3 regions of the Priestia megaterium genome follow, and region 1 is predicted to be linked to each of the others. Evidence: riboswitches for the same ligand, from Rfam matches in the RefSeq annotation. Region 1 holds a riboswitch; each other region holds the start of a gene.
The links. A riboswitch is a leader RNA that binds a small molecule or an ion and turns the genes downstream of it on or off. The one in region 1 is predicted to bind S-adenosylmethionine.
Positions count from the first base shown of each region.

Region 2: it holds a riboswitch for S-adenosylmethionine, as region 1 does, so the genes downstream of both, CEQ83_RS18325 (BMP family lipoprotein) here and CEQ83_RS19150 (hypothetical protein) in region 1, are expected to answer to the same signal.
Region 3: it holds a riboswitch for S-adenosylmethionine, as region 1 does, so the genes downstream of both, CEQ83_RS24310 (methionine ABC transporter ATP-binding protein) here and CEQ83_RS19150 (hypothetical protein) in region 1, are expected to answer to the same signal.

Region 1 is NZ_CP023317.1:3,733,535-3,736,809, reverse strand. It holds gene CEQ83_RS19170 (glycosyltransferase family 2 protein) at 1-145, shown strand, start outside; gene CEQ83_RS19165 (hypothetical protein) at 253-693, shown strand; gene CEQ83_RS19160 (GNAT family N-acetyltransferase) at 775-1,221, shown strand; gene CEQ83_RS19155 (hypothetical protein) at 1,234-1,530, opposite strand; SAM riboswitch class I at 1,652-1,753, shown strand; gene CEQ83_RS19150 (hypothetical protein) at 1,823-2,161, shown strand; gene CEQ83_RS19145 (DUF1540 domain-containing protein) at 2,262-2,420, shown strand; gene alaP (alanine permease AlaP) at 2,737-3,275, shown strand, end outside.
Region 2 is NZ_CP023317.1:3,567,707-3,570,981, forward strand. It holds gene CEQ83_RS18320 (ABC transporter ATP-binding protein) at 1-537, opposite strand, end outside; gene CEQ83_RS18325 (BMP family lipoprotein) at 619-1,629, opposite strand; SAM riboswitch class I at 1,705-1,811, opposite strand; gene CEQ83_RS18330 (hypothetical protein) at 2,145-2,306, shown strand; gene CEQ83_RS18335 (hypothetical protein) at 2,397-2,765, opposite strand; gene CEQ83_RS18340 (putative polysaccharide biosynthesis protein) at 2,785-3,275, opposite strand, start outside.
Region 3 is NZ_CP023317.1:4,731,053-4,734,327, forward strand. It holds gene CEQ83_RS24305 (methionine ABC transporter permease) at 1-566, opposite strand, end outside; gene CEQ83_RS24310 (methionine ABC transporter ATP-binding protein) at 559-1,584, opposite strand; SAM riboswitch class I at 1,716-1,823, opposite strand; gene CEQ83_RS24315 (thioredoxin family protein) at 2,004-2,303, opposite strand; gene CEQ83_RS24320 (toprim domain-containing protein) at 2,318-2,668, opposite strand; gene CEQ83_RS24325 (YusG family protein) at 2,850-3,095, opposite strand; gene gcvH (glycine cleavage system protein GcvH) at 3,175-3,275, opposite strand, start outside.

The sequences.
Region 1 (3,275 bases):
CCTGCAGCTAATGGGAATAGGTCTTGTCGGAGAATACATTGGCAAGATTTTCAACGAAGTGAAACAGCGTCCTAAATATGCGATTGAAAGAGATTTATATACAAAACACTCGTTAGACAAACAAAAAGATTTGCTGATGCATTAATTAAGAAGCTTCTCCTGAATGGAGAGGCTTTTTTGTTAAAGTGTTTATCATAATTTTTAAGGTAATAGGAGATGCTACTACTAAAATTTCTAAGGAGATCAAAATCTATGAAAAGACTACTTTATACAGTCAGCACTTTTTGTTTTGTTTGGCTTGCTTTTGCAACCATTCATGTCAGCGCTCTTTCGATTGAGAAACTTCCAATGAAGAAATCATCTGAACAATGGTCGGTCGAACTGACAAAAGCGAGCATGACGGGAGATAATCAGCTAAAGTGGAAAAATAACGTCTATCATACATATGGATTAACCGTTGAAAACATTGGAAAAGACGTAGAGCGTGTGCAGGTCCAAGCTTTTAGGCACGAAGGAAAAAATAAGGCGAAATACAGCTTGTTTTCTCCTATTGAAAGGTCTAACTTAAGCAAAAGCGGTCAGCGTTTTCGCTATGCCAATTTTGCTGTTCCTGGAAAAGCGGCAGGCTTAGACATCATGATTAACTGGACGGATGAACAAGGCAACCATCAAGAACATTTTGAATTTAAATAAAAGTCTTCGCTTAGGCGAAGACTTTTTTTTGCAGGAATTTATCTCTGTATGTGGAAAACGAACACGAAAGGAGAGATTGTGATGATTGCAAAAGCTACTGAAGAAGAAATACAGGAAATTCGGACGAAATCTGCTGATGCGCTGTTTGAAGGAACAACGCATCAGTTTCAACCGTCAACTGAACGCGTAAATGAACTAATTGATAATGCCCTTGAAAAAGGGTGTTATTATTTAGTATCTAGACAAGAAAATAAACTTGCAGGCTGGGTTTTTGTCGGTCCATCTGCCGACTTCTTTTCAAAAGCAGAAATTGGCTTTATCTACGAGTTATATGTTTTACCAGAATACCGCGGGCAAGGTCTAGCCAAGCCGTTAATGCAAAAAGCAATTGATGAATTGTCTATCAAAGGATACCCTGAAATCAGACTCAGCGTTCATGCTGGGAATTTTGCACAGCATGTGTACCGTGAACTTGGATTTGTAGATAAACAAATATCAATGAGCCTACAGGTGGCAAAACGTCCGTAATGTTGGTGAATGTCAGCGAGTCCATAAAACATAAGATGTTATACATGCGATGAGGTTCGGTAATGAAAGTAAAAGCAAATAAGTAGCCCAAACGGTGCTTTTATCCAGTGATTCAACAGCTCCGGCACCTGTATTACCTGAGGAGGGGGGATCTTCAAGCGCGTTCATAACTAAAGCCGCCGCTGCTAAAATAATCCCTCCAATGCTTCCGGTTGTTTTGACAATTGCAACGTGGAAAGTAGATGAAAAAGCAATGCTAAGAAGCAGCAGCAAGCTTCCCAAAAAAGCAGATAACATATATCGTTTCATGTGCTCACCATCCTTTATAAAATCATACCATATTTTACTTCTTTTTTCTTTTTATTGAAAAGCTATTGACGTAACCTATAAAACATATTAGAATAGTCAGAAATAATTTAAAAGCGAAATATTCTTATCTAGAGAGGTGGAGGGACTGGCCCTTTGAAGCCTCAGCAACCACAATCATTGAATGGTGCTAATTCCAGCATAGCCTAGCTCTGACAGATAAGAAGAGGAATCTTTTTCTATGATGAAATCCTCTTCTTAGGAAGAAACATTTCGTATAGAAAAGGTGATGACATTGAAAAATACACAACAGGCGCTAAGCGTTGATGATTATTTAGATCTATACTTGTTAGCAAAAGAACTAAAAGACGAAACGTGGCAGCAGGAAATTTTAGCCGCGCTAAAAACGAAGCAAAATCGTTCATTTGAAGACAAACAATCCGCACTCGTTCAAGAAATATGGGAAGATTTTAAACAGTTAAATGAAGATATTTCTTTTACGTATCGCTTAATTCAAGAAGAGCCAACTAATGAACAGTTTCAAGTTAAATTAAGGAACTTGAGAGAACGGCGGATCACGCTGAGTCGTGAATTATATTTAGCTAAAAAACAGTATGTTGAACACACGCAGTAAAAGGATCCGCTTGATAAACAAGCGGTTTTTTTGCATGTAAATGTTAGAAGCGTTCTATTTCGGGTAGTAAATAGATAAGACAAAAAAAGGAGGGATAACAGTGGCCCAAGGTGTATTATGTGAAGTGAATGAGTGCATGTATTGGAAATCGGGAAATAAATGCAGTGCAGAGTCCATTTACGTTGTGAGTCCTGAAAGTAGTCACCATGTTTCTGAAACGGAAGAACCTGGCTGTAAAACTTTTGAACCCGCGAGATAAATGCTAGTTTTATAAAAAAGCATAAAATGAACGATGCGCTGACGGAGTTGAGTCGGCGTTTTTCTATTTTTAAAAAAATACTATTACTTAGGTGCGATAATAAATACATAGTAAAAAAGCAGTGTCTACGTCTAATTGTGCGTTTAAACAAAATGATACGATAATTTTTTTGTTTTTCGACAAAAGAAAAACGAGAGAAAGGTGATAGAATACAAATATACAGCCTAGCTGACTTTTAGCATAAATTTATATGAAAGCGCTAACAAAAAAGCTGTATTCATCTCGTTTTGACAGATTGGAAAAAGGGGAGACGTTTATGCAGGGGAAAACTCAGGGGAAAGAATTGAAACGCGGGTTAGAAGAAAGACATGTGACGCTGATGTCCTTAGGAGCAGCCATAGGGGTAGGGCTGTTTCTTGGATCTGCATCTGCTATTAAATTAGCAGGGCCGGGAATATTATTGGCGTATGGATTTAGCGGAATGATTATGTTTTTTATTATGAGAGCACTTGGAGAAATGGCGATTCAAAAACCTGTTGCAGGTTCATTCAGCAAGTACGCGCGCGACTATTTAGGGCCCCTTGCTGGTTATCTAACAGGTTGGAACTACTGGTTTTTATGGGTTGTAACATGTATGGCTGAAATTACAGCCGTTGGTATTTATATGGGATATTGGTATCCGGATGTACCAAACTGGATTTGGGCGTTATCGGCGCTTGTCATCATGACAACAGTTAACTTCTTAGCTGTTAAGGCATATGGTGAACTGGAATTTTGGTTTGCACTTATTAAAATTTTAGCGATTGTGTTAATGATTGCCGTTGGATTATTAATGATTGTGTTTGGAATCGGGAA
Region 2 (3,275 bases), 170 kb from region 1:
TAGTTCCTTTACTTCATGAGGAGTAAGAACGGCGGTAGGCTCGTCTAAAATAATAATTTCTGCTCCTTGATACAGCACTTTTAAAATTTCAATCTTTTGCTGTTCCCCAATTGAGCAATGCTTTACTTTTTTATGAACATCCACTGAAATTTGATAAGTTTGGGTTAATTGCCGTACATCTGCTTTCGCCTGCTTTCTGTTGAAAAAGAGACCTTTCTTTGGCTCATGCCCCAAGACAATATTTTCAGCCACTGAAAAATGAGGAAAAACCATAAAATGCTGATGCACCATGCCTATTCCGTTTTTAATCGCATCCGCAGGAGATGAAAACGAAACAGGTTTCCCGTGCAGCTGAACACTTCCTGAACTCGGCTTTTCCATTCCGTAAAGCATCCTCATCAACGTTGTTTTACCAGCACCGTTTTCTCCGACCAGCGCGTGAACCTCCCCTTTTTTCAGCGTAAAAGACACGTTATCGTTTGCTAAAAATGAACCGTATTTCTTCGTCAAATTCGTTAACTGCAACAGCTCACTCATTCCATTCATTGCTCCTTTCCCTTTAGGTTTTTTTCAAAAATAAGAAAGAGAAGCCAGCCTTACTCGACTTCTCTTCTCAACTCACTTTGCTAACGGATCTTTTACCACTGTTTTTCCATCAATAATCGAATCTTTAATTTCTTTTAATTGATCAATTACATCTTGTCCTACAAAGTCATTAAGAGGTGTCTTGCTGTCTTGAGTCACATACGTTAACCCAACACCTTTTTCTTTTAAGCCGTATGTCACTACGCCCGATTTAAATTTGTCATTTGCTAGTGCTTCTACCGTTTCATAAGCAGCCGCATCAGATCCTTTTAACTGCGATAAAATGATATGCTCAGGATCTACTTCCGTACGGTCAATATCTTGGCCTGCCGTATAAAAACCTTTTTCTTTTGCTGCTTCAAATACACCCAAGTCGCCTACAGCTGATGCTCCAGCGATAAAATCAGCGCCTTTTGAAGCCTGTAAAATAGCAAGTTCTTTTGCTTTAGCTGGATCAGAGAAGCTTCCAACATAGTTTACTAAAAACTCTGCTTTTGGATTTGTTGATTCTAGTCCTTCTTTAAAGCTTACCGTCCATTTTTTTAATAATGGAATATCATCAGCTGCAACCATTCCTACTTTATTCGTTTTCGTAATCAATCCTGCGGCTGCTCCTAATAAATATGAAGCTTCTTGTTCACGGAATACAACGCTTCTTACATTTGGTAAATCAACCACTGTATCAATAATCGCAAATTGACGCTGCGGATTTTCTTGAGCTACTTTTTTCAACGCATCTTCGGATTCAAAAGAAGATGTAATAATCAAGTCATAATTTTCTGCTACGGCAGCACGCAAATTACTTTCAATGGCTGCTTGATCTGTAGATTCAATTGTCTTTACATCAATGTTATACTTCTTCCCAGCTCGTTTTGCTCCCTCATCCATTTGCTGAAAAAACGGGTTAACTCCAATCTTTTCAGGCAAAACAAGAGCAATTCGCTTCTTTCCTTTCTCTTCACTTCCACTGCTTTTTGTGCTTTTTGACTGACAGCCAGTTACGAGTAGTACAAGCGCAACTGCTAAAATAAGAAATCTCTTCATTTAACTTACTCCCCCTATAATATAAAAAAAGCTCTTCCTTTATATAAAGGAAGAGCTCGTTAACCAAACGTCTCTTCCTCATCTTCAAGAACATACTGTTCTTAAGGATTTGGCACCATTCTGTCATAGACAGCGGTTGCCGGGTTTCACAGGGCCAGTCCCTCCACCTCTCTTGATAAGGAAAACAATAGCTATTTGTTTTATGTAATATAGTCAATATTAATAGTTTTTTAATAATTGTCAATATTATTTTTCTTTTTCATACAAAAAAACTTTAAAAACAGATAGGATTATATGGTTTTAGTCTACTAAAATAGAAGTTAAAGCCTTTACCTCATTTCTTGAATCATTCTATACTTCTTCACAAAGCGCTTATACTGAATTTGTTGACTGTCGAAAGGATTTAGTGGTAGCAAATAAATTCTATTATGCTTCTTCGGTTAATGTGTTATTAATTGAAACCACTTTACCAATAATGTTAGACTTTTCCTTAGCGATATTATTAAGAGGTGTTAATGTTGAAATTAATGAAAGAATTATCTGGCATAGCCATTGGGCTTATTATCGCTTTAGCCGTTTCAAAAATATTTTTTGATACCCCGACCAACATTGGAATCGTAGTTATTTTTATTACGAGTATGGTCGTAACAGGGGTAGCAAGAGCAAAACTAAGATGAGATAATCTAACAAAAAAACACCACCTTTTATTCGCAAGGTGGTGTTTTCTTTTAATGATTTTAGTATGTAGTAATTCTAAGTGAAGGCCTTTACCCTTCTCCATCAATCATCGTATACTTCCTTGCAAAGCGCTTGTAGTAAATTTGCTCATCCTCTTGCCCATCGTTAAAAACAAGTCGGTTATGATCAATATCTTTTTCTTTTAACACATAGCCTTTTTCATTCATCAGTTGAATATATTCATCTAAATGTCCTTTTTTCACCATATAGTGAAGAGCATCATCTGAATCCGTAGTCTCTGCTACACCTTGACTTCCCACCTCTAACTTGAATACAGCTGTTGCTGTTTGAATCGGACGGTAATCGCCAAACACTCTTTCCCAATTTAATAGCAGCAGCGCGCCGAAAATTATGATACATCCTCCAGCCGCTACGGTTAGTAAAAATCGTTTTGACACACCTTTCTCTCCTTTACATTTACATTCTTTTTCTTCTATTTAACACAACAGATTGCCCTAAACTTGTTTTTACGCCAAGTCCTAGATACACGGCAGCACCTAAAGCAATTGAAATACAAGATGTGCTAATCGCAAGTGAAGATGCAGACAGCTTATTTTCTAAAAAATAGTGAGAAGTATAATTGCCGATAATCACAGCGGCTGACATCACACTTACTAATAAAACAGGAGTCAACGCGGCTTTTCCTAGTGATTGAACTCGGTAAGAAATGGATTTTTCAATTAAATAAAAGTTATAGATAACCGATACACCATATCCTCCGTACGTCGCGACAACAGGTCCAATTTCTTTTAAGCTTGAAACCAACAGTACGTTTAATACTATCTTCACAACAATACCTAAACCCAAGCCAAAAATTAATTTCTTTTGCTGATTAATTCCTTGAAGAATCGCGGCTGTTACGGTAAAAAGAGCAAATAAAATGGCAGCAGGCGCATACCATTGTAAAA
Region 3 (3,275 bases), 1.0 Mb from region 1:
CTGCGCTGGAATCCTTCTAAATATGCAAGGTTTCCAAGACCTCCAGCTCCAATCACACCCGCCATTGCCGTATAGCCGACTAACGCAATGGTTGTTACTGTCAAACCGGAAATCAAAGCTGGCAGCGATTCAGGTAACAGCACTTTAAAGATAATAGTGCTTGTTGTGGCTCCCATTGATTTAGCAGCTTCAATAACACCTTTATCAATTTCACGCAGACCAATTTCTACAAGACGCGCATAAAATGGTGCTGCTCCAACAATTAAAGCCGGTAACGCTGCATTAGCGCCTAAAATACTTCCTACCAATGCTTTGGTAAATGGAATCAGTAAAACAATTAAAATAATGAATGGAATGGAACGAAAGATATTTACAACCGCCGACACAATGGCATATAAAGGTTTGTTTTGCCAAAGCTGTCCTTTGGACGTTAAAAATAAAAGCAAGCCCAATAAAATACCTAGAACAAATGTGGCTACAACTGAAATAGCCGTCATATATAGTGTTTCATTTGTCGCTTGAATAAAATCATCTAAAATAACGTTTGGAAATAGTTTCTCAAGCATTTGTCATTACCTCCACTTCTACCTGCTGCTCATGAATGTATGCAATGACTTTTTTAACTTCTGTTAATTCTCCGTCTAAATGAACGAACAACGTCCCGTATGAACCTGTTTGTGTATGAGAAATCTTTCCTTGCAAAATATTAATCGTTACATCAAACTGTTTTAAAATCGTTGTAATGAGCGGTTGCTCTGCTTTTCCGCCAACAAACGTCAGCTGAATAATTTGCCCGCTTGGATACAGCTCTTTTACTTGTTCAATCGTTTCAAACGTTTCCTCTGGTTCAGAAATCTGTTGAACGAATCGTTTTGTAATCGGCTGCTTAGGTTTTCTGAATACTTCTAGCACTTGTCCTTCTTCTACTACTGCCCCATTTTCCATAACGGCTACTCGATGACAAATTTTACGAATGACGTGCATTTCATGAGTAATCAATACAATGGTTAACCCTAGCTTCTCATTAATATCTACTAACAGATCTAAAATAGAATCTGTGGTTTGAGGATCAAGCGCTGATGTTGCTTCATCACAAAGCAATACTTTTGGATTGTTCGCTAGCGCTCGAGCAATCCCAACACGCTGCTTTTGTCCGCCGCTAAGCTGTGATGGATAAGCATCTTCACGCCCTTCAAGCCCGACTAGCTTAATAAGTTCGTCTACTCGTTTCATTCTTTTTTCTTTTGAAATCCCTGCTATTTCTAACGGAAAGGCAATATTTTCTCGTACCGTACGCGACCACAAGATATTAAAGTGCTGAAATACCATACTAATTTCTTGTCTAGCTTTTCTGAGTTTTCCGCCTTTAATTTTTCCAATATCATTACCTGCTACTTCGACCGTTCCTGTCGTTGGTGTTTCTAATCCGTTTAGCAAGCGAATCAAAGAACTTTTCCCCGCTCCGCTATAACCAATAATTCCGTAAATTTCACCTTGGTTAACGGTTAGATTCACATTATCAACAGCTGTTACTTGACCGCTTTTGGCCTGATAAATTTTTGTAACGTCTGTTAATGTAATCATATTTCTTCACCTTCTTTAATAAAAACTTAATTATGTTAGGTTGCCCTATAGGATGAAAAAGCCGTAAAACAATTTTCCCCATTAAAAAAGCCTCTCTGCGCATGACAGAAAGGCTCGATATTTAATCCTTTCTCTCATCTTTCAAAGCGCATAGCTTTGCAGGAATTGGCACCATTTCAGTTAGTCTGACGGTTGCCGGGTTTCACAGGGCTCAGTCCCTCCACCTCTCTTGATAAGAGTTCGCAACAATTATTTTGTTTTTGGGAAATATTCATTCATTTATGAACATTCATGAGTGTGATTTTAGCATGTGTCAGATAGGCTGTCAACAGATTTTGTTCTTGGGATAATATCCCAAGATTTCAACAGCCCCAACGGTTCGCTCTCTTTCCATTTCTTCATTTTAAACAAACGTTTGATTATCGAAGCTCCTCGAGTACGTGCTCGATGGAATGAAACGCGTAGAGTTTTTTTACCATTTCACCATTTTCCACTTCAATCAAACAAGGTACGCTTTCAATAGAAAATAATTCTGCTTTTGAAGGCATATAATTTAAATTGCTCATTCCGATGGTTACATCCGGCAGCATCGCTTCTGCCACGGTTAACATTTTTTTTGCCAGCTGACATGTCCCGCAAAAAGGCGTATGGAAAAAGATAAAGGCTCTTTCTCCTTCTTTTAACTGATCATCCAGCTGTTTTTCGCTCCATTCTTGCATGTTGCTCATTCCTTTTATGTTAAAAATTCTGCATTAACATCGATATTGGCACTCAGCAATACTGTTGCTATGTGATGTCTAGGGGCGGCAGCAACTTCTCGGTACATTTTATCAATATATAGATGCTCTGCTTCCGGAAGCTCTCGTTTAAATTGTTTTCTCAGCTTATTCCCTGAATCATCAGAGTCAACGAGTATGTATACCTCTTTGTTAAACGTACAGTCAATAATTTCATCCAGCTTTGATAAACTAATCGTACCGTTTGTACAAATAATTTCAATTGGTTCTCGAATGATATCTTGAATACGCTTTTTATCTGACTTTCCTTCGACAATAATTACTTTTTCAATTTCAATTAGCCCCATTTTCATCACCCATAATCGTCAGTTGTATAGTAACATCATTTCTTTATGCTATACAATATTCGTTAATGTATCACAGTTCACCTGTTTTTTAAAAGAAATTTGCAAGAAAGAACTCTTTTAAAAGGCAGTTTAGGCCATATTATCTCTATAAAACAAGAAAAACAGCGGCAGTTGCCACTGTTTAGCACCATCCTGCTTCTTCATCGCAGTCTGTATATTTTTGCGTTTCACCTTGTTTTTGTACGTCCGCGTATTGATAGAACTTATTATTTTCTTGCGAATATCCTTCTTCAAAGCGGTATTCATTGCCGCTTGTTCCGTAGCTAACTTCACCAATTGGCTGCTTATCAACGTATAATTTCATACCGCCGTCATGAAATTTAGCTGTAACGCGATCTGTAACGTCCATTTTTTGTTTTTCAAACATAAAAAGACACTCCTTTAGCTTGTTTACTAATAGAGTGTCCAGTCAAAAACTTTTCATAAAGACAATTTATGGAGGAATATTATCCTTCGTTTGTCATTTCTTCGTATTGCTCTGCTGTCATCAGCTTGTCTACTTGAGAAGCATCAGATGGTTTGATTGTAATCATCCATGCTTCTTCGT